Regions from separate parts of the Absicoccus intestinalis genome, predicted to be linked through region 1. Evidence: riboswitches for the same ligand, from Rfam matches in the RefSeq annotation. Region 1 holds a riboswitch; the other holds the start of a gene.

What was found. Region 1 has a riboswitch for lysine ahead of lysA (diaminopimelate decarboxylase). Riboswitches for the same ligand answer to the same signal wherever they lie in the genome.
Region 2: it holds a riboswitch for lysine, as region 1 does, so the genes downstream of both, MOZ64_RS06505 (transporter substrate-binding domain-containing protein) here and lysA (diaminopimelate decarboxylase) in region 1, are expected to answer to the same signal.

The regions. Positions count from the first base shown of each region.
Region 1 covers NZ_JALBUS010000001.1:150,787-166,618, forward strand. Annotated here, with positions in the region: gene hypF (carbamoyltransferase HypF) at 1-799, opposite strand, end outside; gene MOZ64_RS00760 (nitrogenase component 1 family protein) at 796-1,770, opposite strand; gene MOZ64_RS00765 (nitrogenase component 1) at 1,767-3,023, opposite strand; gene MOZ64_RS00770 (nucleotide-binding protein) at 3,020-3,772, opposite strand; gene MOZ64_RS00775 (TM1266 family iron-only hydrogenase system putative regulator) at 3,775-4,023, opposite strand; gene hydF ([FeFe] hydrogenase H-cluster maturation GTPase HydF) at 4,098-5,264, opposite strand; gene hydE ([FeFe] hydrogenase H-cluster radical SAM maturase HydE) at 5,255-6,307, opposite strand; gene MOZ64_RS00790 (hypothetical protein) at 6,402-6,992, opposite strand; gene MOZ64_RS00795 (patatin-like phospholipase family protein) at 6,989-7,852, opposite strand; gene MOZ64_RS00800 (class II glutamine amidotransferase) at 7,926-8,708, opposite strand; gene MOZ64_RS00805 (ketopantoate reductase family protein) at 8,804-9,694, opposite strand; gene dapB (4-hydroxy-tetrahydrodipicolinate reductase) at 9,691-10,410, opposite strand; gene dapA (4-hydroxy-tetrahydrodipicolinate synthase) at 10,407-11,285, opposite strand; gene lysA (diaminopimelate decarboxylase) at 11,303-12,565, opposite strand; lysine riboswitch at 12,625-12,790, opposite strand; gene MOZ64_RS00825 (ArsR/SmtB family transcription factor) at 12,828-13,103, opposite strand; gene MOZ64_RS00830 (YigZ family protein) at 13,212-13,808, shown strand; gene MOZ64_RS00835 (hypothetical protein) at 13,819-14,031, shown strand; gene MOZ64_RS00840 (GNAT family N-acetyltransferase) at 14,028-14,882, shown strand; gene MOZ64_RS00845 (histidine kinase dimerization/phospho-acceptor domain-containing protein) at 15,181-15,832, opposite strand, start outside.
Region 2 covers NZ_JALBUS010000008.1:34,760-50,591, forward strand. Annotated here, with positions in the region: gene MOZ64_RS06425 (hypothetical protein) at 1-104, opposite strand, end outside; gene MOZ64_RS06430 (Gx transporter family protein) at 101-607, opposite strand; gene MOZ64_RS06435 (NusG domain II-containing protein) at 604-966, opposite strand; gene MOZ64_RS06440 (hypothetical protein) at 982-1,509, opposite strand; gene whiA (DNA-binding protein WhiA) at 1,506-2,450, opposite strand; gene MOZ64_RS06450 (gluconeogenesis factor YvcK family protein) at 2,413-3,414, opposite strand; gene rapZ (RNase adapter RapZ) at 3,411-4,271, opposite strand; gene MOZ64_RS06460 (HAD domain-containing protein) at 4,341-4,844, shown strand; gene MOZ64_RS06465 (VanZ family protein) at 4,837-5,208, shown strand; gene MOZ64_RS06470 (putative glycoside hydrolase) at 5,213-6,928, opposite strand; gene MOZ64_RS06475 (thioesterase family protein) at 7,026-7,388, opposite strand; gene MOZ64_RS06480 (hypothetical protein) at 7,427-8,530, shown strand; gene MOZ64_RS06485 (M15 family metallopeptidase) at 8,534-9,700, opposite strand; gene MOZ64_RS06490 (M15 family metallopeptidase) at 9,697-10,677, opposite strand; gene MOZ64_RS06495 (amino acid ABC transporter ATP-binding protein) at 10,735-11,475, opposite strand; gene MOZ64_RS06500 (amino acid ABC transporter permease) at 11,487-12,212, opposite strand; gene MOZ64_RS06505 (transporter substrate-binding domain-containing protein) at 12,233-13,063, opposite strand; lysine riboswitch at 13,135-13,302, opposite strand; gene MOZ64_RS06510 (GYF domain-containing protein) at 13,352-14,182, opposite strand; gene MOZ64_RS06515 (flippase) at 14,257-15,711, opposite strand; gene MOZ64_RS06520 (glycosyltransferase) at 15,728-15,832, opposite strand, start outside.

The DNA.
Region 1 (15,832 bases):
TTTGTTGGGCTTCATTGACCTTACATTCTCGTTTTACTACATCCATATTTTTGGCCATGATCGCAAAAGGTTTAAAGGGACGATGTTTCCAAGATCGTAGATAGGCAATGGTTTTCTCATTGGTCGCATCGCAACACAAATGAAAGCCACCAATGCCTTTGATGGCAGCAATACCTCCATTGCGAATGATGGATTTTGTGTATTGTAAGGCGGCATCACCATGGATATCTTTACCGACAATATACAATTCAGGTCCACATTTGTTGCAACAAACGGGTTGGGCATGATAACGACGATCATCGGGTGTTGTATATTCCCGTTCACAATCGGGACACATAGGAAACTTTTTCATACTGGTGCGCACCCGATCATAGGGCATCGAATCCAAAATGGTCAATCGAGGGCCACACGCCGTACAATTGATAAAAGGATGATGATACCTTCGATTCTGGGGATCAAACAATTCTTTGGCACATGCATCACAAATCGCAATATCCGGAGAAACAAAGATATCTCCCTTTACTTTTTCGGAATGAAGAATCGTAAATTCCGTTTCCGATTTCACTTGTACCGCTTGACTATCCATTTTTAAAATAGCCGATCGTTGGGGCGCTTTGGTTCGGATCCAAGTCGTAAATAAGGCCACTTGTTCCGCCGTTCCTTGTGCATAGATCTCAACATAGGGCCCCTTGTTGCATACCGAACCGGTGATATGTGCATCTTGGGCTATGCGATAAATGAACGGTCGAAAGCCCACACCTTGCACGATGCCATAGACGCGAATCTGTTTACGAATCATAAAGCTCTCTCCACATCGGCCAAATAGGTATCAATATTTTCTTTTTGGTACAATTGGCCCGATACCGCAAAATGCGGCAAGGGGACAAATTCCCCCGTATAATCGGGTAAGGCCCGCATCAATAAAGGATCACATAGGATGCGCTCATACTTTCGTGTGCAAACCAATTTTACCAGATCCATCTCGCCATCCAAATGCACATCGTTTTCTTGCATATAGGCTTGATCCATCATAAAGAAAGACGCGACATCGCCTTGGCCAATCCATTGACGGATCATGTGGGCCCAAACTTGTTGGGAAAGGATCAAAGTCTTTTTGGGTTTAACATCAATATGTCCCAGATCAAAACCAAATGTATAAGGAATTTGGTATTTCCGCACCAAAGATAATCCAGATACCGACATCACGATGGCTTGTTTGGCTTGGGGCAAAGCCGCAAAAGAAGCTAAAGACGTTAAGGTATTTCCTTCTACATACGGAACATCCAAAGGAGTTGCTCCCACATAGACCGTATCGATGCTTCCTTGCTTTTCAACCATTTGATCAATGGCGGCATAGGCCATTTGTTGACCCACATCATAATATTTCATACCCGTGGTTTCCATATATAAACAAGGTAGGCCAAAGCGTTTTTCACACAATTTGCTTAAGGCATGATAATCCGTGGCAATTACGGCAGGAACGGGCGTGCCCACCAAAGCAATAAAGTTGGCTGAAGTGGTTTCTACCGCTTGGCCAATCTTATCTAAGAGTTCATCATCTCTTCCTAAGATTGCATCTAGATCTCGTAAGCCCGCCGAATAAATGGCACTCTTTTTGGAAAACCAGCGTGGTTCATCAAACCCACAAGTATTGCCGGCACATCCACCGGCATCTAAAATGACAATGATACCACCGAGTTCATAGAGCACGCTGACAGCCCCGGAAATATCGGGAGCAAATGGGGATAAATAGCGAAATAATCCTTTCATAGAATGGCCTCCATTTCCGCATATAAACCTTGAATTCCTTTATAGCCATAGGGTTGGATTTCGGCATTCCACAAAATAGCGGGTACTTCTGGATAATAGTCCGATGCGTCTTTGCCAATCACAAAATCAATATCAGTACGAGGTTGATAATGGATCATGGTTGGTGAAATGCCCGTGTAGACTTTGGTTTGCGGAGCTATTTGTGCCAATCGCTGAATCCATGGTTTATCGTAGTCGGTCACATTCGCAAAGATCTCACAAATGATCGCACCTTTTTGCGATAGGGCACATGCCAATTCAAACGGATTCGCATTGCACATTTCGCCAATACAGATCTTTTTATGCGTTAGATCGACCCGATCTACCTTTTCTTTGGTTTCCAAATAATCGCTTTCATCGCCTATTTCTACGCCAATGGCTTGTCCAAACAAATGATACAGACGATGGACTCTTTCCACATCGTATAAGCGTGGCAATTCAATATAGGGCATACCCAATCGTTTCTTGAGATCTTCGGCCGCAAAAATCGATTCGGGATCTAAGACCAAATTAAAATTGGCACGCCCCATTGTGTAATATTCCTCCAATGTCTTCATTTCACTAACTTGGTTGATCGTCGAAAGACCAGCTGCTTGAAGTAAATCGATCAATTCACTATCGACAGGCGAAAAGAAGCCCATCAAATTGACCATGTGTGGATCGATTCGATCTCGTTGCAATAAGGAATAAATCGTTTGCCGAATGGCCATCATCGGTGGTTTGCGCCCTTCTCTTTCCAAGGCATACATATAGCTAGGAACGACGATGACGCCCGTTTTTTCTTGACATTGTTTGGCAATGTGTTCCAAGTCAGTGGCCAATAGTGCATCGACACATGTAATACACAAAACCACAACTTTGGGATCACACACTTCTAAGATTTCTTCGATGGCTTGGGGAATCTTTTTTAAATGGCGACCTGTGACCAGATCGGTTTCACTCATCAATAAATAGAACATGCGTTTGGCATAGCCTTCCTGTGCAGAAAGGATGGTCGAGTTTCGGCCACAACTTGCCGGACTGATCAACAACATCACACTTTCTGGGATCACCAGCCCAGCTCGTTTGACGCCAAATCCCAAAGCGCCGGGTGAATTATACGATAAAGTTGCCGGTGAAGAATAAATCAAATGACAAGCCGGGATATATTCACTTGGAATCTTTTTGGCTTGGGATAATTGGGCAATGGTTTGAAAATAGGGTTGAGTATTCATGATGCATCCTCCATGAGTTTTTTAGCGAGATCAAAAAAGATCTGGGCAATTTCCGAATGGGGATCACCTTCCACCACGGTCTTTCCTTGATCTTCCCATTCATTGATCGCATCACTTCGGGGTACATCACAAACAATCGATAGGTGATTTTGATCCGCAAAGGCTTGGACTTTTTCTTCTTCGGAAGGCACATTGCGACGATTTAAGATCAAGCCTCGCACTTGTGCATAGGAACGATCTTTAAAATTATTCACGGCCGTATTGATATTATTGGCCGCATACAAAGCCATTTTTTCACCACTGGTCACGATCAAGATCTCATCGGCATAGCCTTCACGAATCGGCGCGGCAAAGCCACCACAGACTACATCACCCAACACATCAAATAAGATGACATCGGGTTTCACTTTTTCAATGAGTTCCAGATCATCCAAAAGATTGAAGGTGGCAATGATGCCTCGTCCGGCACAGCCAATGCCTGGTGTGGGTCCACCGGTTTCAATGCAGTGGATCCCGCCAAACCCAATTTTCATGATATCTTCCAAGGTGGGGTCTTCATCGTGTTCTCGTAGATAGTTCATGACCGGTTCCAACGGATGGCCACCCAATAAGTTAATGGTGGAATCCGCTTTGGGATCACAACCAATTTGGATCACGCGATAGCCAAGACTCGCCATGGCGGCAGCCAAATGACTAGTCATGGTCGATTTCCCAATGCCCCCTTTTCCATAAATTGCGATTTTTTTCATTTCTACACCTTCGTCAACATGGATTTGACTTGTACCCTTTCCAATCGGCCTAATTTGCCTGTTAAGGCATTGATACGATCGGTGGTTCCATCGACCATCAAAGAAATCACCGATATATTTCTTTCTTTATAGGGAATGCCCATACGCCCTACCATCAAATCATTGTATTCGTGGATCAAAGCATTGACTTGTTCGACTTGTTCGAGATCTTCGATCACGATCGCAATGACGCCTAATCGTTTATTTTCCATATTTTCCTCCAAAAAAAACAGACTCCTTCCAAGAGTCTGTGATAAAACAGCTTTCTGCTTGGAAATCCTTACAGTTAGATGTCAAATAGTGCAATGGAACGATCTAAGATACCATGCATTTGCGCAATGGCCGTTCCATAATTTGTCATATACGTATGTTGTGCTTTCGCTTGTTTCAACCGATTCTGCATGGTCTTTTCATTCAACATGCAACCGCCACAATGAATGATCAGATCATAATCGGACACATCCTCGGGAAAGTCTTTTCCCGAAGAAAGATCATAAGGAACCGTATAACCGGTATATTCATGGATCCAATGCGGTAATTTCACATTGCCAATGTCACCACATTGACGATGATGGGTACATCCTTCACTAATCAATATTCTTGATGAATCCGTCAAGTTTTTGATGTGTTGTGCCCCTTCGACCACTTGTTTTAAAATGCCTTTATAACGGGCCATCAAGATCGAAAAGGAAGTCAGCGGGATCGATTCAGGAACCACTTTGGATACGCGTCCAAATCGTTGCGAATCGGTGACCACCATTTTCGGATGCAGATGGGTCAAGGCTATAGCCAATTCATCATCTTGACAAACATAAGCCAAGCCATGATGATCCAAGATATCACGAATGACCAATTGTTGGGGCAAGATCAAACGTCCTTTTGGCGCTGAGCCATCAATGGGAATGACCAAGATCACACTATCACCGGGATCGATCAGATCGCCAACGATCACTTTGGAGGATTCCACATCTTTGGCTAAATGGCCAATGGTTTCTTTCAGTTGTTCAATGCCGGTTTTTTCTTTGGCACTGACCCATAGACCATCGATAGGATAGGTATCCACATCGCCTTTATTGTATACCACCAAATACGGAATAGACATGCTTTGAAAAAGATCGATCAACTGGCCATCCAATGGTTGTAAACCTTTTTGGCCATCTACGACCAATATTGCCACATCGGCTTCTTTTAAGATTTCTTTGGTGCGTGCCTTGCGCTTTTCGCCTAAAGATCCGACATCATCAAAGCCAGGGGTATCGATGATCTCAACCGGTCCTAATGGTAGAATTTCCATCGCTTTACGAACTGGATCTGTCGTGGTTCCTTCGACTTCCGAAACAACCGACATCGACTGATTTGTGATCGCATTGACCAAAGAACTTTTTCCGGCATTGCGCATACCAAAAAATGCGATATGTACGCGATTGGCCGATAAACTTCCATTTAATCCCATACTTTTATATCTCCTCTATCGGTCACGACCGTATAGCCAATACGGTCCATCCGATTTTCTAAACAATGACGGCATTGTGCACTTTCATCCCCAATACAAATCTTATTGTCGTAGAGCTGATATTTGCGTCGTACACTTACTGGACTTAAATTGGGCATCACCACATTGGCACCGGCCAATACCCCTTTTTCCCGTCCGACAGGATCCATCGTTCCTAAAGCGGTGGTTGCCGGGATCAACATAGGCGGATAAATCAGTCGCAAGAGACTGATCAAATACAAGGTCAATTCCACACTGCCCGATGGTTGATCATGAAATGGGGTATCTTGAGCCGTAATATAGGGACCGATTCCACACATTTCCGGATGAAAGGTCTCTACAAATTTTAGATCTTGGGCTAAATGATGAGCCGTTTGATACGGTGATTGCACCATCATGCCAACGCCGACGGCATAGCCGATATCGCGTAAATCTTGAATGCATTGCATCCGATGCGTAAACGACATCGATGCTGGATGCAGCTGATGATAATGTTGCTGATTGGCGGTTTCATGGCGCAATAAATAACGTTGGGCCCCCGCATCGTATAATCGTTGATAACTTTCTTTGCTTCGTTCCCCTACCGATAGAGTAATGGCACAATCGGGATAGGAAGCATGGATATGCGATACGATGTCGCATAAGCGATCATCATCAAAATAGGCATCTTCGCCACCTTGTAGGACAAAGGTACGAAAGCCAAGATCGTAGCCTTCTGCACAACACGAAAGAATATCATCCATATCTAGACGATATCGACTACAATGTGCATCTTTACGAATTCCACAATAGAAACAATCGTTCTTACAAATATTGGTAAATTCGATCAAGCCACGTACATAGATGGCTTTTCCATAAATGGATTGGGATAGATTCCGCGCTTTTCGTGCGGCCAGTTCCATCGCTTCTTCATCACGATGGGTGATCAAATATTCATAGGCATCCAAAGATAATTGATGGGTAGATGCCAATTTTTCAATATATTCATTCACTTTTGTATCCATAATTTATCATGTGAATAATTTCACGATACTATCCTAACATAACTAGGCCCATATAGCCAATCGAATGCAAAAAAATTGCCTGTTTCCAGGCAACCTATATTTGGCCAATCATTTGTAAGAAGATCAAGGCCAGTCCCAAATGGCTGATCCAACTCCCTCCCATCCAGATCGTAGGGTGCTTGAGCTGGAGGTCTTCACAGGCAAAGAACACAAAAAGCAGAGGCAAGAGGATCTCGATCCACCACAAGCCATAGCTATTGGTGTTTCCCGACTCAATAAACAAGATTTCTAAAATGACACAGAGCCCAAACAAAGGCAAATTGCGCAACAAGGTATAGCCGCGATACTTTTTCTTCTTCCATTGTTTCCAAGGTACAAAACACAGCACGATACGAACCAAAAGGCAAATCGTAAAGAGCAAGGAAAGCAGGGATGGTATGGTCAACATCGTATAGAGTTGGATCCATGCTTGATACAACATGTATAAGCCTAAAGTAATGGCAAAGGATTGGATCAAACGGTTATCTTTATATATCACATCGACAACATCACACATATACAAGCCAATCAAGACCCAGGCAAAGCGATGAAAAATATCAAAGGGTTGTTCCAATAAATGAACGATCAAGGAAAACATCACCACAAGATAAAGAATACAAAGGATCGTCTTTATCTTTGTTTTCATTGGGCATCCCCGATAAAAGCTTGCAAGGCTTTTTTCAATTTCACATAATCATACATGCCTAAGGAGTACAATTGTTCATTTTCTTTGGGATCCATCGATGTGGTGCTCATTGGTAAATGTTCACTAGGTGCAAAAATAAAGGCTTTTTTTTGTTTTTCCAAATCAAACATCAAATCTTGTTCTTTTTTATACATGATATGTCGACGATCCAGATCCTTGATCGTAGCTGGATATTTGGCACACAAAGCATGATACAACTTCTTATGGGCTTCGGGTTCTTTGACATAATCCCGTGGCTTGGATGTGATTACGACCAATTTATCACAGCCTTGATCCAAGGCTCTTTGACAAGGAATCGCATCCGATACCCCGCCATCATAATAATGGCCATTGCCAATTTGAACAGGATGACACGCTGCCGGAATGGCACTGGAAGCCATGATGGCTCGATAATCATTTTGTTTCATCACCGTTTTATCAAAATAAACCGGTTGTCCGGTTTTCGCATCCGTGGCCACCAATTCAAATTGCGTGGGATTCTGGATGATGGCTGCATAATTGATGGGATCTTTTCCATCGGAATTTGTCAAGGTTCCATATATATATTGAAGACCAAATAAATCACCGGTTTTTAAGAAACTTTTTTTACCAAAAAATTCGGGATCTTTGATCCATTTTGTATAAAATCGAATATTTCGTCCGCGTTGGCCGGCTAAGTAACTGGCAAGATTGGCACTGCCTGCTGAGGCGCCAATACAATAGTCAAACGAAATATCATCATCTAAAAATTTATCTAAGATGGCAGCACCATAGGCACATTTCATGCCGCCGCCTTCACATACTAAACCAATTCTTGTCATATGATCATCCTTTACTTATGTGTATTTATTCTAAATCATTTCCATCAAAAAAGAAATGGACATGAGCCATTTCTTATAGATTGGAAAAATCAATAAATTCACCGCCAATGGATTTAAATTGATCGGCATTAAAGATATATTCATGATGGTGCTTGGTGCCTTGATAGACCAACTCGCCATCTTGATAGGCCAACAGCTGGGTCAATGGGACGGGTTGCCAATCTTCATCCGATAAAGGCTTGGTCGAAAAATAGCGTCCTTCTGGTGTTTCTAATTGATGAAGCGTATGGGCTTCGTTGGTATGGACATAGAAATTGTCGCCATCATAGATGATCAAATTTAATTTATTCCCTCTGGATACGTCACAAACTAAGGTATCCAAGAGTTCAAAGCGTTCTTTTTGATTCAATTCTTTGCCTAATTCAATTTCTTTGCGGTTGATCGCATCCACAATATACAAAAGGACCCGTTCACTGTCGGTTTCTCCTTCTTGGACTTTCTTATATTGATTCAAAGGTTCATAGTTAAAGATCGTGCCATTATGGATCATCGTCCAGGTGCGACCATATCGATCGACCCAGCGATAGGGGTTGCAGTTATTGCGTTTCATTTCGCCTACGGTCGCATAGCGAATATGAGCAAGACACGTCCGAGCATAAATCGGCTCGGATAAGCGTTCAGCCAAATAGAAAGAGCGCGAGGCTTGTTTGGACTCTTTTTCTACGCGTGAAACCTTCCCATCCAAGATGGCCAATCCCCAGCCATGAGGATGACGTACACTATGTGAATAGAACACATCCAAATAGTCATTCATTTCTTGATAGGTATTTCCCGAAAAGCCAAACAATTCACACATGATCCTTCCCCTTTCAGAATTTTATTATAGCTAAAAACTCTTGATTTGTGAAAGTTCTATGCATTGTTTCTTTTTCTAATCTATATAAATATTCTTTAGAACGCCGCTTCTATGGCTTGGATCCGTTTGGCTAGATCTTCCAATACCGGTGTTTGGATGCCAAGCTGTTTGGCAATGGGAACGACCGTTCCAGAAAATAAGGCCAGCTCGGTCTTGCGATGGGCAATGATATCTTGTCGCATGCTGGGCATGCCTTCATTGGACATGGTTTTCATCACTTCGAACCAATGTTGTACATCCGCATCGGTAATGGCAATGTTTTGGGCATTGGCCACCGCTTTGACTTCCAACATGGCTTTCATATAGATGTCTTGGAGCGGGCCATCGACCTTGATCCCACCATATGTTGTATAATAGGCAGCACATGTTTGATTGAGGCCGCAATTCAACATCAATTTGTTCCATTGTTCTTTGATGATATCGTCGACCCATCGATGAGGAATTGCACAACTCGTATACAATTGATTCAGTCGTTGACAGGCTTCTTTTTGATCCGGATCATCTGGGCCAAATACCAATTCCCCCACCACATGATAGGTACATTGATTCTGTAAATAGGTCGAATCCATGCCTTGGACAATGGTACGAATCACCAAATTGTTCGGAAAGGCTTGGCGCAATTCGTCTTCGGATCGAATGCCATTTAAGGCCGAAACGATCAACGTATGCGCATCAATCGATGGGCCAGCCAAGGCTATGGCACTGTTTAGACCGGCATATTTGGTGGCAAGAAATAAAAGATCAACAGGTTCTGTTTGGGTTTCATAGTGAAAATCTACGCTTTTGCCGTTACAAATCAAGGGATCGGCTTCGTAACGTTTTTTACGTGTTTCATCCACTAGAAAGATGACATCTTGCCCTCCTTGCTCAAACAATTGGCCATACAAAGTGCCAATGGCACCGCGCCCGATCATCGCAATTTTCATGCGTGATCGACTCCTAAAAGATCGTTCATGCCATACAATCCAGCTGGTTTGTTTTCGAGCCAGGCAGCGGCTTTTAATGCGCCATTCACAAAGATCTGCCGATTGGTCGCATGATGCGTGATAGTGATGGATTCATTATCCCCAAAGAAGTGCACGGTGTGTTCCCCAGCTTCGGTGCCACCACGCAAAGCATGCACACCAATTTCCTTTTGACGCGGACCAATCAGGCCATGACGACCATAGACTTCTTTGAAGGCACCATCGGGATTCATGATTTCCAGGATGGCTTTGGCCGTACCACTGGGGGCATCGGCCTTTTGATTGTGATGGGTTTCGACCAATTCCATATCAAACGTATCTTTTAAAAGAGGAACAGCGACTTTCAGGATTTCCGAAAAGACCGCCACACCATACGAATAATTGGCCGAAAAGAAGACGGGATGGGATTTTGACAAAGTGACCAATTGTTCTTTTTGATCATCCTCCAAACCGGTCGTTCCATACACCAAGGCACAATCATGCGCTTGGACATAATCCAGGATCCAACTTAAATTATCGCGATGGGAAAAATCAATGATCATATCGGCCGTTTCGATTTGATCTAAAATATCCAGATTGGATGTATCCACATTCGCCAAGACAGTATGGCCTAAATTTTGTGCAGTTTCTTTGATGAGCGAGCCCATTTTTCCGTTGCCACCAATGATCAATTTCATGCGATGATGCCTACTTTCTTCATTTCTGCTTCCAAATGATCGTGATTTTTTGGATCCATTGGATACAGTGGCAAACGATAGCCACCCACATTTTTGCCCATCAAGTTTAAAGCGGCCTTGACAGGGATAGGATTGACTTCACAGAATAAGGCATGGATATAATCCAAGTATTTTTGTTGGATGGATAAGGATTGTTTTAAATCACCCTCCAACCAGGCTTGTACCATATCATGGGCTTCCTGGGGGTTGGTATTCGCAAAGACCGAAATCACGCCAGAACCGCCCAAGGAAAGAATAGGTACGACCATATCATCATTCCCGGAATACATCACAAAATCATCGTTGAGATAACGAGAAATGCGAGTGGCATAACTGATATCGCCACTGGCTTCTTTGATGCCACAAATATTTGGGTGTTGGGATAAGACGGCTACGGCGTGTTCACTCAATTTACATCCGGTACGACCCGGTACATTATAGAGAATGATCGGGGTATGGACGGAATCAGCAACGGTGGTAAAGTGTGCGATCATGCCACCTTCATTGGCCTTGTTGTAGTAAGGAGTGATGATCAATAAATAATCGGCACCCATATTTTCATATTTTATGCTCTTATCCACTGCGGTTTTGGTGTCGTTTGAACCCGCTCCAACCACAACGGGAATCCGATGATCGATCTTATCGATCGTATAGCGGACAACGGCATCGTCTTCTTCATGGGTCATGGTACTGGATTCACCGGTTGTTCCTAGAACCAAGATGCCATCGGTATGATTGGCCACATGGAATTCCAACAATTCACCTAATTTATCAAAATCAACGCTGCCATCTTCATGAAATGGCGTAATTAATGCAACAATAGAACCTTTGATCATTGAAAACACATCCTTTCTTATTCATCGGTTTCGAGATCGATCAAATGCGCATAAGATTCACGACGAATCACTTCACGCACTTTTCCTTGTCGGCAAAAGACAACGCCAGGCAAAGGGTTTTTATTGTAGTGAGAAGCCATGGCATAGCCATAGGCACCGGTTGTATAGGTGATCAAAAGATCGCCGGGTTCACATTTTGGTAAGGCAATGCCTTCAATCAAAATGTCACCGGATTCACAAGCTTTACCCGCAACGGTATAGATCGTATCTTTTGGGGCCTCCATTTTATTGGCAATATCGGCATTGTATTTGGCTTGATACAAAGCTGGTCGGATATTATCGGCCATGCCTCCATCCACAAAGACATAGTTTTTATTGGGTGTTTGTTTCATAAATCCTACCGTATAAAGGGTAGAACCGGCTTCGGCCACCACACTGCGGCCCGGTTCGATCAAGATCTTTTGAATGGATAGACCCAATGCTTGATTTTGTTTTTCACAATGGGAAAGAATGGTCGTACAAACTTCATCCAAAGGAATGGGGTGATCTTCGGATGTATAGGTGGCCGCAAATCCACCGCCTAGATCCAGCGTGTTTAAATGGATGTCATAGGTATCTTCTAGGTGTTTGATAAAGCCAAACATTTTTTCAATTTCGGCGACAAACGCATTTTTATCAAAAATTTGCGATCCAATATGGGCATGTAAACCATCAAACGATAGATGTTCATCTTCATCAAAGGTCTTGATCACTTCGACCAATTCTTTTTCTTGTAGTAAAGAAATGCCAAACTTACTATCGACATGTCCCGTTACGATGTATTTATGGGTATGTGCATCAATACCGGGATTGACACGAAGCAAGACATGGATCGTATGATCAATAGTCTGACTCATTTCATGAAGCATTTGCGCTTCCATCAAGTTATCAACAATGATGGTACCTACGCCATACGCCATGGCCATTTCCAATTCATCCTTGGATTTATTGTTGCCATGAAAATAAACCTTGGACATATCAAAATCAACGGCTTTTGCGGTATACAGTTCGCCTCCGGATACGACATCCAAACACAAGCCATATTCTTTGACCAATCGCAACATGGCTTTGCAGCTAAAGGCTTTGGACGCATATAAGATTCCCGTTTCCATCGTATGGGATCGAAACAAGGTCGCAAATTCCTGTAAACGAGATCGTAATTGATCTTCATCATAGACAAACAAGGGTGTTTTATATGTTTTTGCGAGAGTATCCACTCTCACGCCACCAATTTCTAACATCACTTTCCTCCTTCATACAAAAAAACCAGTAAGAGCTATCTTACTGGTTACATAAAAGGCAATCAGATAGCTCTCCTACCAAAGGTAGACAGTCTTACAGATCTTCTCTGCAAGCCCACCACATATCCATGCCTGCATATGTAGTTCGGCAAAATCGCTACCATAGAAAATCAACATCTGCCGACTCCCTTCCTATGGTGTCTTTTTTGCGCCTCTATCGTTTGAACCTAGTGTATCACTTTCGTTGATCATTGTAAATCATTCACTTTGAAATGATCACATTCAGATGATGCACGACATCTTCTAAAACTTCTCGATTCACAGAATAAACCACATTTTTTCCTTTTCGTTGTTGCTTGATCACACCGACTTCACTCAATACTTTCATATCATGCGATAAAGTGGGTTGTGTCACTTCAAATAAAGGTAACAATTCATAAGCACAATATTCTCTTTCCATCAATCGATCGACAATTTCCAATCGCTTTGGATCCGATAAAGCTTTTAATACCCGTGTTGTTTGTGCATAGGATTCCATTCTCTCACCTCGCTATCGGTCTCAAACTTCTTTTAACCATATAATCATATTTTTCTATGTTTCCTAAAAAAAAGGACAAAACGGTCCTTGGCATGGTAGAATCAGTCTATGAGAATCATGGAAGATGTGACCCATACCATCGAAATCAAGAAGAGCAAATTCATCACCTATTTGCATCGAACCAATGACGAACAAGAAGCCAAAGAATTTTTGAAACAAATCAAAAAACAACATCCCCAAGCTCGTCATTATTGTACGGCAATGATCATTGGCAACATTGTGCGTTCCAATGATGATGGAGAACCCAGTCAAACAGCTGGTCATCCGATGTTGGATGTCTTATTACACAACCAGATGGAAGACATCTTTGTGGTCGTGGTTCGATATTTTGGTGGCATCAAATTAGGAACAGGCGGCTTGGTTCGCGCCTATAGTTCCAGTGTCAAAGAAGCCTTGGATAAAGCCACCAAATCCGAAACCAAACGATTGGAAGAATACACCATTACGTTTGGCTATGATCTGATTGGTAAGTTGGATGCGTATTTTCGTACCCATGAAATTGAGATCACATCCAAAGAATACAACGAACAAGTGACGTATCAATATGTAACGGATCGGGATATCACACCCGATCTACAAGAAATGTCCAATGGATCGATTCATCCCATAGCCATTGGTCAGATGGAATGGGAAACCCCCATCTAAAGGAGAGTCTATGCGATTTTTTTATACTTATATCCTATTGTTTGCCCTCATGATCCTTCTCATTCAATTCTTGCCTTTCTTATTGCCCGTTTTATTGGTCCTTTATATCGTTTCGCTTATATATGGTGCTTGGCAACAAAGAAAGAAAACGGTCCAATCAGAAAAACGCAATCCGGATGCGATCGATGCCGAATATACGGAACACGATGAGGAGGACCAATGATATCCACATTTACCAATCAGACAGAGGATATCCAGCAACTTTTGGAAGTATCGATGATCCAATGGGAACCTCATCAAATACAAGCTTGGATGATGCATCAATGCGATCCTCATCATTTATATGGCTATTGGCAAAATGATCATTTGATCAGTTTGATCCAAACCATACCAACCAAGATCCAATTGGGCGATCATAGGGTTTCGGCTCTTGGAATCTGTTTAGCTTGTACCCATCCCAATCATCGGCAACACGGCCATTTTAAGGCTTTATTAAAAGTCATATTGGAACAAAGCCACTACAATCATGTGTTGACCTATTGTGTAACGGATTTTCCGCAATTATTCGAAAATTATCGTTTTCAACCCGTAACCTATGGCAAAGTGGCTTGGATCGAACCCCATAAAAAAGGAAATGCGACACACGTATCAACGACATTTCATGATTCCTATGATATCTATACTGCATTTATGGATCATTTTGAAGGAACCCCTATCCTCAATCACGAACAATATTTAGCGTATTTGCGTTATCAAATGGCTACGAAGAAACAAGTACTGACCACCAATAAAGGAATTGCCATCGTATCGGATCATTCCATTGATACCATTTGGTACATCGATAGTACAGCTATCGATGATTTTTTAGCGTATTTAAAGGAAACCAATCTACGGATCCATACCAGTGCCAGTGAGCATTTAGAAAAATATTATATTCTGCATCATCCTCGCAAGACCAAAACATTGATGGTCCGTTTAAATGATCCCAAACTCTATGCACGCGCTAGTCATGCTCCTTTAAAAAGTATCCAGACCATCTATCAACAATTGCGTCATCCCATTTGGACACGTTAAACAAAACAACCCTTTCTCCTTCCGAGATGACTCATTATGGAAAGGTTCAAAATATATACCCTATCAACCTTTTTCAATCGAAAGGGTTTCATTGAGCTATCCCCCCAAAAAAAGTTGGGCCAAAAATCGAACAGATTTGAGGTACTTCATCATAGTAATGAATCGTGCTCTTTCTTATAAAGATTTGATTGCCATTGCCCCTTACGATGGCATTTTAAAGAAACATGAAACCCAAGCGCCTTGTCTTGGCTGGCTTTTACATCGAAATCAAGATAAAAAAAGAGCTATCCCTATCGATCTAGGTGATTGCTCTTTCATCACATAATGGAAAGGTCAATACGATCAAGAAATAATTTTTGGTTTGTTCACAAAAATAGGTGCCATGCATCTGTTTCATGCTGAGTTGCACACTTTGTAGACCAATATGATTGCTTTCCACATCTTGTTTCGGTGCAATAAAATTCTCAAACCGGATATACAATTCCCCTTTCTCGATCTTGATCAAGATATGTACCGGCCTTTTTTTATCTGCATATTTGATGATATTGGAAGATAAATTATCAAAGATTCGATGGATCAAAGGTAGATTTCCTTGGATAGATCCTTGTGGTTCCATTTCGGTCAACTGGATATCGTATCCTCTTTTTTTTAGATCTTCGATTTGATCTTTCAATAAAGCCATGATTTCATAGATCCGGATCCGACCTATATACATCTTCTCTTGATCGGCCACATGTAGACTTTGTTTAAACAAAGCCTCGGATAGATCGATCAATTCATCCGTCTTTTTCAAACATCGCTGAATATATTGTTCTTGCCTTGCTTCTTCCCCTTTTTTTAGCGACAATATTTCTAAATACCCCTTTAATGTCGCTAGTGGTGTTCGAATATCATGCGACATGGATGTGACCAAATCATGATTGGCCTGAATGGCCTGTTTTTCTGTCTGC
Region 2 (15,832 bases), on a different contig from region 1:
CAAAGATCATGTAATTGATTCATGGAATTTTGCGAATACGTTCCCAAACTATCTTGCATTAGGCGTTCGACTTGTTTTAAAGCGCCCATATATGGTTGCGTCATTCAACGATCCTTCCTTTCAATCGATCCAGCATTTTTTGTGATAGGATGGCCACAACTAAACCACTCACAATGGAAAGGGCCAATAAGATTGGCAAAAACAGCTGCATAAAATATTGTTGATAGATCCATGTTACGGCAATCACTTGGCCTACGCTATGAAAAGCGGCTCCCAAGATGGAAATGCCATAGATAGAAAATACCTTGACATCGGCACCAATCGACATCGCCAGCAAGCTCAACAAGCCGCCAGATAACGAAAGCCAGAAGGCGACGCTAAAAAGCGTCCCTTGTAGTATGGCGCTTAAAAAGATCCGACCCATACCGACGATCCACATGGATTTTTTATCATAGATCATCAAGGCAAATAAGCTAGCTAAATTAGCGAGTCCAATCTTAAATCCGGGAACGATCATCACGATGGGCACAAAGCTTTCAATGAGTTGTAAAAGAATGCCCACGGCCATCAAAAATCCTAAATTGACACTTTTTCTTGTATTCATCATTGAATCACCGTATCCTCACTGGAATCATTTCCCTCTTCAATTTGAACCACGGTTTCATTGGGAAGACAAACAATGGGCGTATTCGCATTGGATACATATCCTTGTTTGGAACACGTATGATGTGGACTGTTTTCTTGTCGCACGCGAACTGCACCATCTTTCACCTGAATATGAACCGGTCCCAACTTCCCTTTTACGGTATATTCTTTATTCTGTCTTAGATCGATGCGTAATACTTCTTTGTTGGCAACTTGGACAACCGCGACTTTGGATGTCGGTGCATTGTGCAATAAAGGAAAAATCAAACCAATCGAAAGAATCATGATACCAACGATCAAGATCTTATCTGCCTTTGTCATGTCAATCATTATAGACTATTGCACGACGATATTCACTTTTTTTTCAACTGTATTGCCAAATCGATCATAGATCCGTACGGTAGTGGCTTTGGTTCCGGTGGTGGATGTATCAACATCACTTTCATAGTTCACGCCGGATAGATCACTGGCATCAAAAGCGGTTTGATAATCGGGTTCGGCACCAACGCTACATGTGATTTCAGTTGGTGATTGATTGACCAGTGGTGCTTGGGTATCTTTGATTTTAATCTTAAATGGGATTTTTTGGTTTCCATTGATCAAGGTAAAATCATAGGTACCACAAACGAGATACTCTTTTCCTTTGTTCACAAAACGATTCTTTTCTTTATAGATGCCTTTGGATTGGGGTACGACCTTCATATTCTTGGTGTCGTAATGATCGGCATTTTTGATATAGAGCTTGGGATTGCCATATACATCGGCGCCCAATTCATAGGTAAATGTATGTTTTTGTAGTTCAATGGAACTGGAACATCCACTCAGCAATATACCCAAGGCTAATAATAATGTGAATTTTTTCATGTGGATTCCTCCTGTATGGATGCCGCCATCTCTTTGATCCGATTCAAGCGATGCTTCATTCCCGATTTTGATATGATATCGCCATAGGCACGATAGACTTCTTCACACAATTCATTCATGTTGGCATCGGGAAATTGTTTGCGAATTTCCATCACATGACGAATCTTATCCGAAATATCTACCTTTTGCGGATTGGCCTCCAGGATCGCGATGGCTTCTAATTGTTTTTTGGCGGCCTTTTGGGTCTTCATTTCATTGGCCACTTCACAATTATCCAGCCGTGTCATTTGATTAAAGAAGTCACGTTGGATGCGGCTGTCTTCAAAATCAAACAGGGCTTGACTGGCATTGCACAACCGTAAAAAATCAGCAATTTTTTCACCCGCTTTTAAATAGATCACTTCGTATTTTTTGCGTTTGGTGATCTTCGCAGGTAAATGATAGCGTTCCATCAAATGTTGAACGGCTTGGGCCAGCTCCGTTTCGGTGGTTGACATCTCCAAATGATAATTGGCGGTTTTGGGATCGTTGATCGATCCACTGGCTAGAAAACAACCACACAAATAAGCTCGTGCCATTTTATCCGATCGGATCAATCGTCCCAAGGGTTTATAGTGGATGCCCGTATCGGTCAAAATGCCGAGATCATCTAAGATCTCGCTGGCTTTATCATATACTTCCACGCGATACATATTGCTTTTTTTTAAACGCATATTGCGAATGACCGATAAACGTGGATTGACCCCATATACTTGTTTCAACATTTGAAACAGATGTTTGGCAATCGTTGCGTTTTCAGTTTGATAGGAAACCGACAAACCACGAAAGTTCATATGCATGCTGGCACGCATTTGAAAGAGGGCACAAATTTGTGCCCGTGCTTGATTTCGATCGGTTGGTTCTTTACAGATTTGTTTTTTCACTTCGCTGGTAAAGGACACGGAGATCCTCCTTACTATCTATCTTTTCCAAGATTTCGGCTACCGCTTCACAAACCGCTTTCGGATCATGACGTATACGTCCTTGGGTATCAAATTGTACCAATAATCGCTGCATAATGCCATAGTCATGTTCCGCTTCTTTGATCTTGACCGGATAGGAATGCTGCTTTGCGTAAGCTTCCAAGATTGGTTTTGGTAAGTAGGATTGATTCACGACCACCAGATCTACCGCGTCTTTAAAGGAATGTTTTTCCAATGCCCGAATATGATCTTCTACGCTATAGCTATCGGTCTCTCCTTGTTGGGTCATCGCATTACAAAAATAGATTTTGGGACAAGGATTATCATGAATGGCTTGACTGATTTCAGGGATGATCAAATTGGGGATGATCGAAGTATACAAAGAGCCAATACCATAAATGATCAAATCCGCATTATGGATGGCTTGGATCGCATCCAAAAAGGGATGAACCTTTTGTTGATAAAAGACTTTATTGATGTTGTTGTGTGCTTTCGGGATGGAGGCTTCGCCACGAATCATCGTGCCATCTTCCATCATCGCATATAAAGTCACGATATCTAAGGTACTGGGCACGATCTTGCCGCGTACATTCAATACGTGGCTAATGGCTTCAATGGCTCCCATAAATGAGCCGGTAATATCCATCAATGCTAGAAACATCAAATTGCCTAGGTTGTGACCACCGATATCTTGATTGCCACTGAATCGATAATTCATCAGTTCCGCAAATAAAGATTCATCTTCCACATTGGCCATGGCGGTCAAAACATGACGAATATCGCCAATGGCTGGTACATTATAGGTTTGGCGCAAGCGACCCGTGCTGCCACCATTATCGGCCACTGTTACAATGGCGGTAATATTGGCATTTTCCAGTTTTTTCATACCGCTCAACATACTGGAAAGGCCGGATCCGCCACCAATCACAACGACGTTTTTCATCCGATTTCCTGATCGCCAATATCGCGATGGCTTTTAAAGCAACGATACGTATCTTTATAGGTATCGTATAACCAGTTACAAATGGTCACAGAGCGGTGTTGTCCACCTGTACAGCCAACGCCCACGATCAAATGGGATTTGTGTTGTTCATTATAGGCTGAAAAAACAAAATCACAATAGGCTTTCAATCGGGTAATAAAATCCTGGGTTTCTTGGGCCATCATGACATAATCATAGACTGCTTTATCATTGCCGGTCTTCTTACGAAGGGCGGGTTCATAAAATGGATTGGGTAAAAAGCGCACATCAATCACAAGATCGGCATCCATGGGCAGGCCATGTTTGAATCCAAACGATTGAAAGGTGATCGTAAATTTGGCAGTCTCATTGCCTTTAAATCGATTACGGATGCGTTTGGCCAGTTCCGAGGTCGACATCCTGGTCGTATCAAAATGAATGGTGCCTTTTTGGTTGCCTTGCATCTTGTTGAAGTAATCCCGTTCCAATTCGATGGCCTCTTCTAAGGTCGTAGCCATGCCATTGGCAATCAATGGATGTCTTCTTCGGGTAAAACGATAGCGTAATAATAATTCTTCATCACTGCAATCCAAGAAAATGATCTGGACATCCGTAGATGTATCATCAAAAAAATTAAAAAAGGTCATATAATCGATCGCACTCACGGACAGTGCAATATATTCATATTTTTGTTCTTTTTGTAGGACATTTTCCAATTGGGACAATAATTCTTTCGGAAAATTGTCAATACAATAATAGCCTAAGTCTTCAAGGGCATTCATGGCACTGGATTTGCCGGCACCAGACATTCCCGTTAATAGGACGATATGTTGCTTCATGTGATTTCCTCCTATGTTTCTATTCTATCACAGTTGGAAAAGCGTTGAGACTCGGTTACAATATTTTGTATGCAAGGTATTCTTTTTTTAGATTTTGATGGGGTCATCAATCCCTATATGTATACAAATGAAGTTGTCCCGGATCGAAAGAAATGGTTGCGCATTTGGAAACATCCTAGTTTTATCCACATCAACAACTATACGATTGGCCAGGTCAATGCGAATTTTGATGTGGAAGCTTGTCAATATGTCAAAGATCTATGTGATCGATTTGATTTAAAGATCGTCATAACTTCTTCTTGGAAAGAATTTTATTCATTGAAACAAATCAAAGCGTTATTGAGCTTGCGTCAATTGGATCCCTATGTCATCGATACGACATCGAAAGACAATCAATCGCGTCCTGATAAAATCAGAGCCTATCTCAAGTTACATCCGGTCAAGATCTATCTGATCTTGGATGATATCGATATGCGAGATTCGTTTCCCGATCATTGTATCAAGACCTATAATTTATTTTCAAAAGCGCAGTATCAATTGGCCATTCAGCTTTTGGAGGCTCAACATGCGTAAAACAATCTGGAAGATCCTGGCGATCGGCGTAATGTTCTTGATTTTCTGGTTTTCCAATCAAGATGCGAGTGCTTCTACTCTACAAAGTGGATGGTTTTATCATTTGTTTCATGGCCATCTATCGGTATGGATGATTCGGAAAGCAGCCCATATGTCCATCTATGCTTTATTGGCTTTTTGTGTCTATCAGGCCCAAGAAAAACCGACCATTCAGAAAACCCTTATTATCGTAGTTATCTATGCTTGCAGTGATGAATTTCATCAACTCTTTATTCCCGGGCGAAATGGCAGTCCCATCGATGTAGGCATTGATACATTAGGGGCCCTGATCCTTTTGGGCCTATGTAAAAAACTGAGCAAATGATTGCTCAGTTTTTGATCTTACTATCAACAAAACCTTTTTGTACACCTTTTAGATCGTTGGGATCCCCATTGCCAAACCAGATCAGATAGCCTTCAAATCCTGCTTTATTGATACCTTTGATCTCGGCTTTGACATCCTTGGCATCAAATGGACTATAAGCCTGGATCCATGTACGATAGATCGCTTGGGTACCGATTTCCTCCATTTGTCGCTTGGAAATCGTGGAGAATTTATACAAGGTCTTCTTTGGTGCAGCAGTTGGATTGGGAATATCCATAGCACCTTGTGAGAAAAGATCGGTATATGGCATGGGACAAACGACATCGACCACATTGGCAATGGCTGGGAAGAATTGACCGATATCTTGGTCATCTTGAACAACGATAGGCCAAGCAAACACATCAGCAGCGACATAAACATGATACGGACTGAGTTGATCTTTGGCATAGGTAAAGAAACCCTGGATGGCCGCTGCTTTACTTTCCTTATATGTATTGCGCATATTCAGATCATCTTTTTGACTAGCCGTACCATCTGGAAAACGACAATAATCAAATTGAATTTCATTGATGCCCATCTGGGCAATTTCTTTGCAGATATCAACATTATACATCCAAGCTTTTCGCGAATAGATGCTTGGCCAATATTCATCATTGATTTCGATGAAGTTGCCTTTTTTATCCACGATGGCTTCTTTTTTATTTTGTTTCGCAAATATCGAATCTTTAAACGTAACACATCGAGCAATCATGTAGTAGCCGGCATCTTGAAATTCATGGATGAGATCTTTCAGTTCTTGTTTGGACATGACCGATCCGGACAAGGCTTCGGATGGTTTTGAAAGATATTTTTTAGGTACATCACTATCATAAAATAGATTGCCACCATCGCCTTTACACTCAATGGTAATGGAATTGATGCCCGTTTTTTTGATCAGGGATAGATAATATTGTTTATGATTTTTTAAGTTGCTTAAAGAGACATGTACCGAATTGATATCCGAACGAATCGGATTGTCTTTGTAGCGAGAGGCCGGTTGCGGTTTATAATCGATTTGATCCACATAGGCATCTTTGGAATAGCCTTTGCCATAATAATCATCCCAATAGGTAGAATACGTGATGTCTTGGGCGTAATTCGCCGTCGCCGCACTCTTGGTCGTTTCGACATGAGCCCCATTGATCCAATATTTTTTACCATTTTTCTTCACTTGATACCATTGGATCCGACCCGTCTTGCGATCGAGGTCTTCGGTCTTGACCGAAACAACTTTGACCTTTTCCCCTTTACGAACAACCGTAGAAGATAGGTTTCCTTGTTTGTTGGTCATAAGATTCAACAAGCGGCGTGGATACACATATTGAATCTGAATGGCATCTTCCAGCTTATTGACCAAATGAGTATTATCCACTGTCAATGTTTCATTCTTATAGACAATGGTCGATGTATTTTCACCGGTTTGTCGCAATTCCACTTCTGACCCACGAGGAATAGATACCACGCGTTGTCCCGCTTCATCATTTTGGGCATAGTACGAGACGGTAACTTCGAGCGTATCCCCACTACAGGCAATGTAGCGTTTCGGATGGATCAAAGCATCGACTCCAGGAATACAGATCACAAGTGCAAGAATCACCAAAATGGTTGTAAAGAATCCTTTTTTATGATGGCGATAACTGGCTTGGAGCATTTGTATTCGCTTTTGATTCTTCTTGTTCATAAAATAATACTACCATAGTTTATGAAAACATGCCATTTTTGGCGATTCTAGACCTATTTTTGTGCTTTTCTGTTCTCTTTTGAATCACACGGTCCCATTATTGGTAGACTTTTGCTAAAAATTTCTCACTGTTGACAATGCATCGTGTATGTTTGCCTTTGCCAATACAAGTTTGGCCTTGGTAAGCCACAACATCATATTGAAGGATTCGGCCTTTTTGTTCCGTGAGGGTTGCTTGGATCGTAATTTCTGCGCCAAGCGGACTGGGTGCATCATGGCTTACATTCATCGCAATGCCAACACTGGTTTGACCTTCTTCTAAGTCCAGACACAGACAGGCAGCTTGTTCCATCCAAGCAATCATTTGCGGTGTCGCTAATACATCCAAGGACCCGCTTTTCATGGTCGATGCCAAATGGGCTTTTTCGACGATACAGTGGATTGTTACGGTTTGCTTCATATTTTATCTCCATTTCTATATATGATATAATAATTCATATGAACAATGTCAATCAACAAGATTTGATCCTTTATCGAAATTGTCGAAGACGGGTGGAGCGACGCTTACTGATCACGATCCTTTTTTTGATCGCCTATAGTATAGGTGTGGCCTATGCCTTAAATACCGCTTTTTTACAAGTGGATGCCAATGGCTTTGATGTGCTATTATCAGGAATCTTACTTTCGCAAGTCGGTATTTATATGGTCATCTTTATCTTATTGACAACGGGATCAAAAATCTATCGCTATGTCTATTGGCTGGCTTTTGCGTTTTCGGTGGTCTTGCTGTATGTACCGATTTCTACAACCATTACCGATATGGGCCATTTGCTTTCGTACTTGGTTTTATTGGTTTGTATGATCGTAAAGCTCCAAGTTTTATGGAGCACGGGCAGCTATCTAAAAAACGATCCTTCCGCAAAGGTCTTTTTTGATCATATCATTGAAGTGGATGAAAATGGGAATTTTGAAGATCCTCGTTTTGCCAAAGACCTTGCCAAGCAACAAAAGAAAACCATTTCACAATTGAATATGGGAGAAGATGATACCGTACAAGTCGTAGATATGGAGCAGCCACAAGTGGAATTGCCTCATCAAGAAATTGATGATGAGGTATCGGAGGCTTTGGTCGAGACCTTAACGTATCAAAAACTGGCCGTGCGTATTGGTATCGTTGTCTATTGTAGTTTAGGGCTATTCCCGATCCTCATTCAAATCTTTCATAGTTTATTTGCGAGCAACGATTACCAATATATTTTTGCCAATCATGATATGTTTGTATCCTGCCTGATTAGTGCAATCTTATGGACCGTTCCGGTTTTGTTCATGTATTATGAACACCCCAAATCGAAACAACTGGTCAAAGCTTGTATCTTAGGTGAGCTGATTCGCATTGGCCTCTACTTGCCAACTTTTATTGGTTATATGCGTGCACAAGATACCACCTATCCGATGCGAACTTTTATTTTCTATGTTGCGTTTGATGTGGTTCGCTATCTTTTGTTAGGCATGACTATTCGACCTATTTTTAAAATGGATCCACCCGAACCGAAAAACGATGAAGATGAATACGATGATGATGAACAAGAAAGTGCCGAGTAGATTCTACTCGGCATATATTATTTTGGTATCAAACCCATAATGTAAGATATATTCTTCCAAGGTCCAATTGTTTATATAGCATTCTTTCGCAGCTTTCTTTCCGACATAACGATAATGCCATGGTTCATTCGAAGTACCCGTTATACTTGTTTTGGAAGATGGATAACGAAGAATAAAACCGTATTTATAGGCATTCTTCTTCATCCATTGATATTCTTTCGTTTCACCAAATGTCGAATACTTTCCATCTACGACACTTTGACTGGTCATATCAACGCCTAAGCCCAATTGATGTTCGCTGTAGCCTGGTTTGGCAACGAGATCATCCGCTGTTTGGGTATCATACATCGCATGATATTCATTGTAAAGTTCTTCTTGTTGCGCATACGATCGATAGGCACTGTTGATCACCAGTTCCAAGCCTTTTTTCTTGGCCGCCTTGGCCATTTTTTCTAAAGCCGTGGCCGCTGCCTTACGCATTTTATTCGGTGTATCCGCAGAAGCCGTAGCCAGATTTACGGTAACTAAATCATTGGGCACATAGTTTTTCGAAATCCCATAGCCATCTTTCACTAAAGTCAAATACGAAGGATTGGCAATTCTATAAGTCCGTGTCACCTTATTTTTGGAATTGATCTGCGCATGAGAAATGGATAATATGGCAGCTAATGGCTTTTTCTTAGATGCCACATATTTTTTTAGATCTTTAGCTACAAATCCATTGATCTTTAAATACTGTTTAGCTGTTGTAAAAGAAACCTTGCTACTGGCCAAAGCTTTGAATTCTTTGATGGACATATGTTGTTTCATCAACGAACGAATCGTATCCATCGAATAACCCAGTTTTTTCAGGGATGGAACCACTTGATAGACACCATCGACATACGCAATGGTCTTGGCTTTCGAAAGTCCGGTTTGTTGATGAACGGTGGCATAGTCATAATAATGTTGCTGGTTTTTCTTGGTATCCCATGCATCGATATCAATCTTTGTATCCAAGTAATGGGATACATCATCACTTTGCAGGATGACACTTTGTTGATTAAAGGTATATCCAGCATGCCACAGCTGCAAGCGGGTATGGTTCCATACACCCACACATAATACCACAACGATACCTACCAATATGGCACGATTCCGTCGTGCTTTCTTTTTGTTGATTTTTTTCATTGATTCCCCCAATATTCTTCTAATGTCCAATTCTTTTCAAAACAAGTCTTCGCTACCTTTTTTCCTACATAGCGTAGATGCCAACTTTCATAGCTGTAGCGTGTTACCTTTTCTTTCTCTTTGGGATAACGCAGGATAAATCCATACGAATGCATATTCTTTAAGATCCAGTTATAGCCTTTGTAGTTTTCAATTTCATTAAAAGGATGATCATTAAAGGTAATATCGACTGCAAGTCCAGTATTGTGTTCACTTTGGCCGGCTCGCGCAAAATAAGCATCGGCATAGTCTTGTCCATACGTATTGGCATTGGTCGTCCATAAATTTAATTGATAGTCATAACTACGATATCCCGAAATCGCAACGATCTTAAGATTTTCTTTTTTCCCGGCTTTCACCATTTTTTGAAAAGCGGTATTTGCTTCTTTTCGCAAATAGAGTTCATCACTGTTGCATCCAGTATCTCCTACTGTACATACACTTTGGATGGGCTTTAGATCTCTGGGTTCATATCCTTCGGGTAAGGCATAGAATTTATTGACTAGATAAGCTGGATTCGTATCTTTATGCACAAGGATCGTTTTTGAATACGGTTCTAAATCTTGATTCGTATTCACAGCCAGGATCGTTTGTTTCGCACTGGTCTTCTGTTTTTTATAGTAGGCTGCGTATCGTTTGGCCAAGGAACCATGATAATTTTCCCGATTGATCATAGCTTGAACGACCTTTGTAGGTACGCCGCCTTTTAACAACGTATTGACACCCGATGTAGATGAAATATCTAAATCACAATAACTTTGAATATATTTACCCTGAAAATCACCAGATAGCATTTTTTTCACACTATCTGTATGCGTACAGTCTTTGGCTTGGGCATATACACCAGCTGCTTTTAATTGGGCTTTCTCTGCTTTGGTGTAAGGGCCACATCCACTCAAAACCAATGCACAAAGTATAAAGAACACGACTTTTTTCATATCTCTTCCCCACTCTCGTTTTTCATTATAACAAAAAAACGTCGTATTTCTACGACGTTAACGATTGGAATAACGAGATAAGAATTGTTTGGTTCTTTCTTCTTTTGGATTGCCAAATAATTCTTCGGGTTCTCCTGCTTCGGCAATGACACCTTGATCCATGAAAACGACATAATCACTGACTTCACGAGCAAATTGCATCTCATGAGTAACCACGACCATGGTCATTCCTTTTTTGGCTAGATCTTTCATGACATCCAATACACCACCAACCATTTCTGGATCCAGTGCACTGGTTGGTTCATCAAATAAGATGACATCCGGATTCATACACAAAGCCCTGGCAATGGCAACTCGTTGTTTTTGTCCACCCGATAGCGTTGTACTTGCGGCATGAGCAAAGGATTCCATACCAACGGTTTTTAGATGTTCCATCGCAATCTTTTCGGCTTCGGCTTTGGAGCGTTTTAAGACTTTGATTTGCCCTATGGTACAATTATCCAAAACATTTTTATTATTGAAAAGATTGAAACTCTGAAAAACCATACATACTTTGGATCGATATTTCGTGACATCTAAGTCACCACCTAAGATATCTTTTCCTTCATAATAGATCTTTCCACCATCAGGTACTTCCAATAAGTTGATGCAACGAAGCATCGTACTCTTACCCGATCCCGATGAACCAATGATCGTCACGACTTGTCCCTTGGTGATTTGGAAGTTGATATCATTCAATACTTGGAGTTTACCAAAGTGTTTTTGTAGATGTTCAATTTTAATAACTGTATCACTCATTTTGATTCCTCCTAGACATTGGCTTTAAAGGACACTTTGTCGGTGTGATTTATTTTCTTTTCGACATAGTTCAAGATGATCGTTGCAATAGTGGTTAGAATCAAATAGAGAATAGCAGTTACCATATAGACTTCAATATAACGCATGTTGGATCCGGCAATCGAAGTGGCTTGGAAGTAAAGTTCCGTAACGGCAATGGCATTCAACATACAACTATCCTTGATATTGACAATCAATTGATTACCAAGTGCCGGAAAGGTATTTTTGATGGCTTGTGGGAAGATGATCTGCATCATCGTTTGCGTATTGGTCATACCAATAGATTTAGCAGCTTCTGTTTGGCCTTTATCAATGGATTGAATACCTGAACGAATGATTTCAGCCATATAGGCACCCGTATTGATAGAAATGATAAACATACCAGCCGTAAAGCCTGTCCATCCCAAAGCTGGTTTTAATAAATAATACAAGAATACGGCTTGTACCATCATTGGCGTTCCACGGAATACCCAAACATATAAACCGGTGATAATGTGACCAAGATGTTTGAAAAATCGGGTAACAGGTTTATCAAAAGGGTCAATTTCGACCGCGTGGATGGCACCAACCACCAATCCTAAAAGTAAACCCACTAAAGTTCCGACAATGGCAAATTCCATTGTTAAACGAATTCCGTAAGCAAACATGGGCCATGAATTCACTAATGTTTGCCATGCATACGCAAAATCAATTTGCATTCTATCTACTCCTCACTTTATTAGTCTTCTGTAGGTGCACGCTTAACAGCATCTTCCATCAATTTCATTCGCTCTTCTTGAGAGATAGAATCCAAAGCTTTCTGCACTTTCTTGAAGTATTTTGTTTTACGTGTTCCATTCTTTAAACCAATGGATACAGATGTATCATTATCAAATCCTTGACCATCAGCAAAATGTACAATGGTCAAATCTGGGTTGGCAGATACGATACCATTGGCAACTGGTAATTCAGCTGGAATACCATCGGCATCACCATTTTGTAGAGCAACCACCAATTCTGGATACGTTGCTTTTGGTGTCTCGTGTTTTACGCCATTGATCTGATCAATAATCGTATCATAGTTTGTATTCTTTTGTCCCATGACTTTTTGTCCAGAGAACTGTTGAATACTCGTATAACCGGCTTGTTCACTATTTGCACGAACGATCATGACGGTTTCACTTTGATAATAAGGTGTTGTAAAATCGATTCCTTTTTCACGCTTCTTATTGGCAGTCATACCGGCAACGATGGCATCAATTTCACCCGATTCAACGGCTGGTTGTAAACCATCCCAACTGATCTTCTTTACCACCAATTTCTTACCTAATTTCTTCGCAATTTTACGAGACATGACAACATCATAACCATCACAATAACCAGCTCCACTGCCTAGTTTGGAAGCTGTAGATGATTTCTTACTTTGTTGCCAGTTAAATGGTGCATAGTTGCATTCCATACCTACTGTAAATGTGTCTGAATCTGCACTTGAATTGGAAGAACCACTGCCACAACCCACCAAAGACATGCTTAAGGATGCGACCGCGATTGCCGTTAATAATTTTTTCATTTCTCTCTCTCCTTTTTCTACAAATGAAGAAAAAAGGCTATGTGTTATCTTCACATAGCCTACATGCCTTGCTTTCAGATAACGCCTCTTCTGCAACGAAGGAGTGAACTAAGTATTTCTTAGAACCCCAAGAAATAAAATTGCCATTTTATTTCTTTCGGCGATGATTACCTTTCTGAAACTTCACCGTCTGCCAACTCCATTTCATACTCTGACGCATCGCTGCCTCTATCTTCATCTGATTTACCTCAATATTATAGAACAGTGAATCATATTGTCAAGGATAGATTATGCATCTATCATACGATTGATATTATCCTGAATGATCGCATAGGCCACAATGGATAGTCCGAATATGCTTAAGATCACATACAATATGGCATTGTTGTCATACATTTCATCGATTTGATTCATGTTTTTTGCCACTTTATATACAAAATAAATACCATATATACCAAAGGTGATCATGGAAAAAATGACAACTTGTGCCGGGCTTGTTCCTTCTTGATAGCCATTGGACCGAAGCAGGATATTCGTATCCCGAGCAATGCTGTATTGCCAATAAATGGCATAGATACCACAAGTAAAAATACTAAACAAGATACAAGAAAGAATGCTTCGATGCTTGATCCATGCGGATCCATTGGTTTGTATTTGCGGATACATGGATCGACTATACAATTCGGTATGATTTAAGGTGTCCCAATCCGCCATGCCTTCCCGCCAAACATAGGTATTGGCACCAATGGTATTATTGGCTAAAAAACCATTCATTTGCGCCTTTGTATAAGGGCCATGCTGGTTTTGGTGAAGATCGATGAAAAACCATCCATCCACTTTTGTTTCCTGCGATTCGCCAAAAGATAAACTTGAAGCTTTTAGGGATTCCCAATCCGATTGTCCATCATGCCATACATAGGTCAACTCGTTGATCCGTCCCACATCATAAAATTCTTTCATTTGCGATTCCGTAAAAGGGCCTTTGGACTCATTATTTTCGACAAAATACCAATTTTGTTCTTCAACCGTTTTTTCTACTTGTATATCTACAGGTTGTCCACAATTGGGACAAAACTTTTCATTTCCATTGAGTTCATGACCACAATGCATGCACTTCATAAGAATTCCTCCTAATGCATCTATAGTATAGCATAGGTTAAACATTCCAAATGAATAATTCCAGCTAAATACATCTATCTCTGTTTACTTTTTAATTTTGCTTGAATCATTTTCAAACCGGAAATAGCCACTTCATTTTTACCCATCAGTAAAATAAGTCCATAGGATAAAACAGAAAAAATAACCGAAAATAAGATACGAAGAATGAGTGAGCCAATACATGCTTGACAGAAATAACAAATCACCATAATACTCGCACAGCCCAACAAAACAGGAATTATTTTCATCGTTCGAAATTGATCTGTCAAATCCATCGAACTTCGCTTACAAATGAGGACGACTATTCCTTCTGCCAAAACAGTAGTAATCGCTGCCCCATTCAGTCCCCATAAAGGAATCAAGATAAAATTCAAACCAATATTCGCAATGGCAGAGATGATGGTTGCATAAAAGAAGCTTCTTTCGTTTCGATTTGGAACTAAAACAGCTTGTGAATAAAAACATCCAAATACCGCAAAAAATAATGCAAAACAAAGGATACGAAGTGAGATATATCCATACGCAAATGAATTTGGTGCCAAAATAGAAAGAATATCCTTACTCAAAAAGAACAGTCCGATGATACTAGGGATAATAAATACATACAGTACATTTCGCAATCCACTTAATAAGGACATATAATTCTTTCTATCATTGTCGCCCAAGTATGCAGATATTCTTGGAATGGCCACAATAATAACAGCATTTAGAAGGGATTTGATGACTGAATATACATTGGAAGCAATCGAATATACACCGACTTCACTATCTGGTCGAAAAAAACCAAGAATGATGATATCTGATTTCACATAGATCATGCCTGCAATGGTAATACAAAACAAATAAATAATGGGCTTTAAATGTGTCTTTAAATTTAAATGAAATGTAAATCCATAGGATATATATTTTCGTGTATAAAAAATATTCAAAATATAATTGAAAGAATATGAGAATGCCATGATCCACGTATATAGAATTAAATCATTTTTTGTTTTTACTAAGGTTAGTATAAAGATCATCGAAACGGTTTGAATAATGATATATCGTAAAGTCAAATAGAAAAAATCTTCAAATACATTATTGATCCAGTCTCGTCCGAGGGTACTCGAAATCACATTAATAGATAGAATGGCCAATAAAACAGATTCACGATTCAATCTTGGGATAAATTTTGTTAATAAGAATAACAACACCAAAGACAAAATCATCATGATGACATTGATTGAAAAAAGTTCATCGGTCAACTTCTTCATTTGTACTGGGTCTTTACGCACTCGTGATACTTCCCGAATGGCATATGTTGGTATGCCTAAACTAGCTAAGGCAATGATATATTGAATCACCGAATCGGAAAAACTATATCTTCCTAAGTTTCCACTTCCCAATACACGGGTAATATAAGAAAAAGTAATAAGAGGAAAAACAATAACACAACATTGCTTAATGATATTCAATACAGCATTTACTTGAATCGACTTTTTTTGTTGCAAGGTATTCCTCCCACTATTAAATGATATTTGCTAGAACTTTCATTTTATATACAATCGATGACTCGCCACTTTTTTGATAAATGGACTTTATTCTTAACAACTGATTTTTAATTTTCCAATC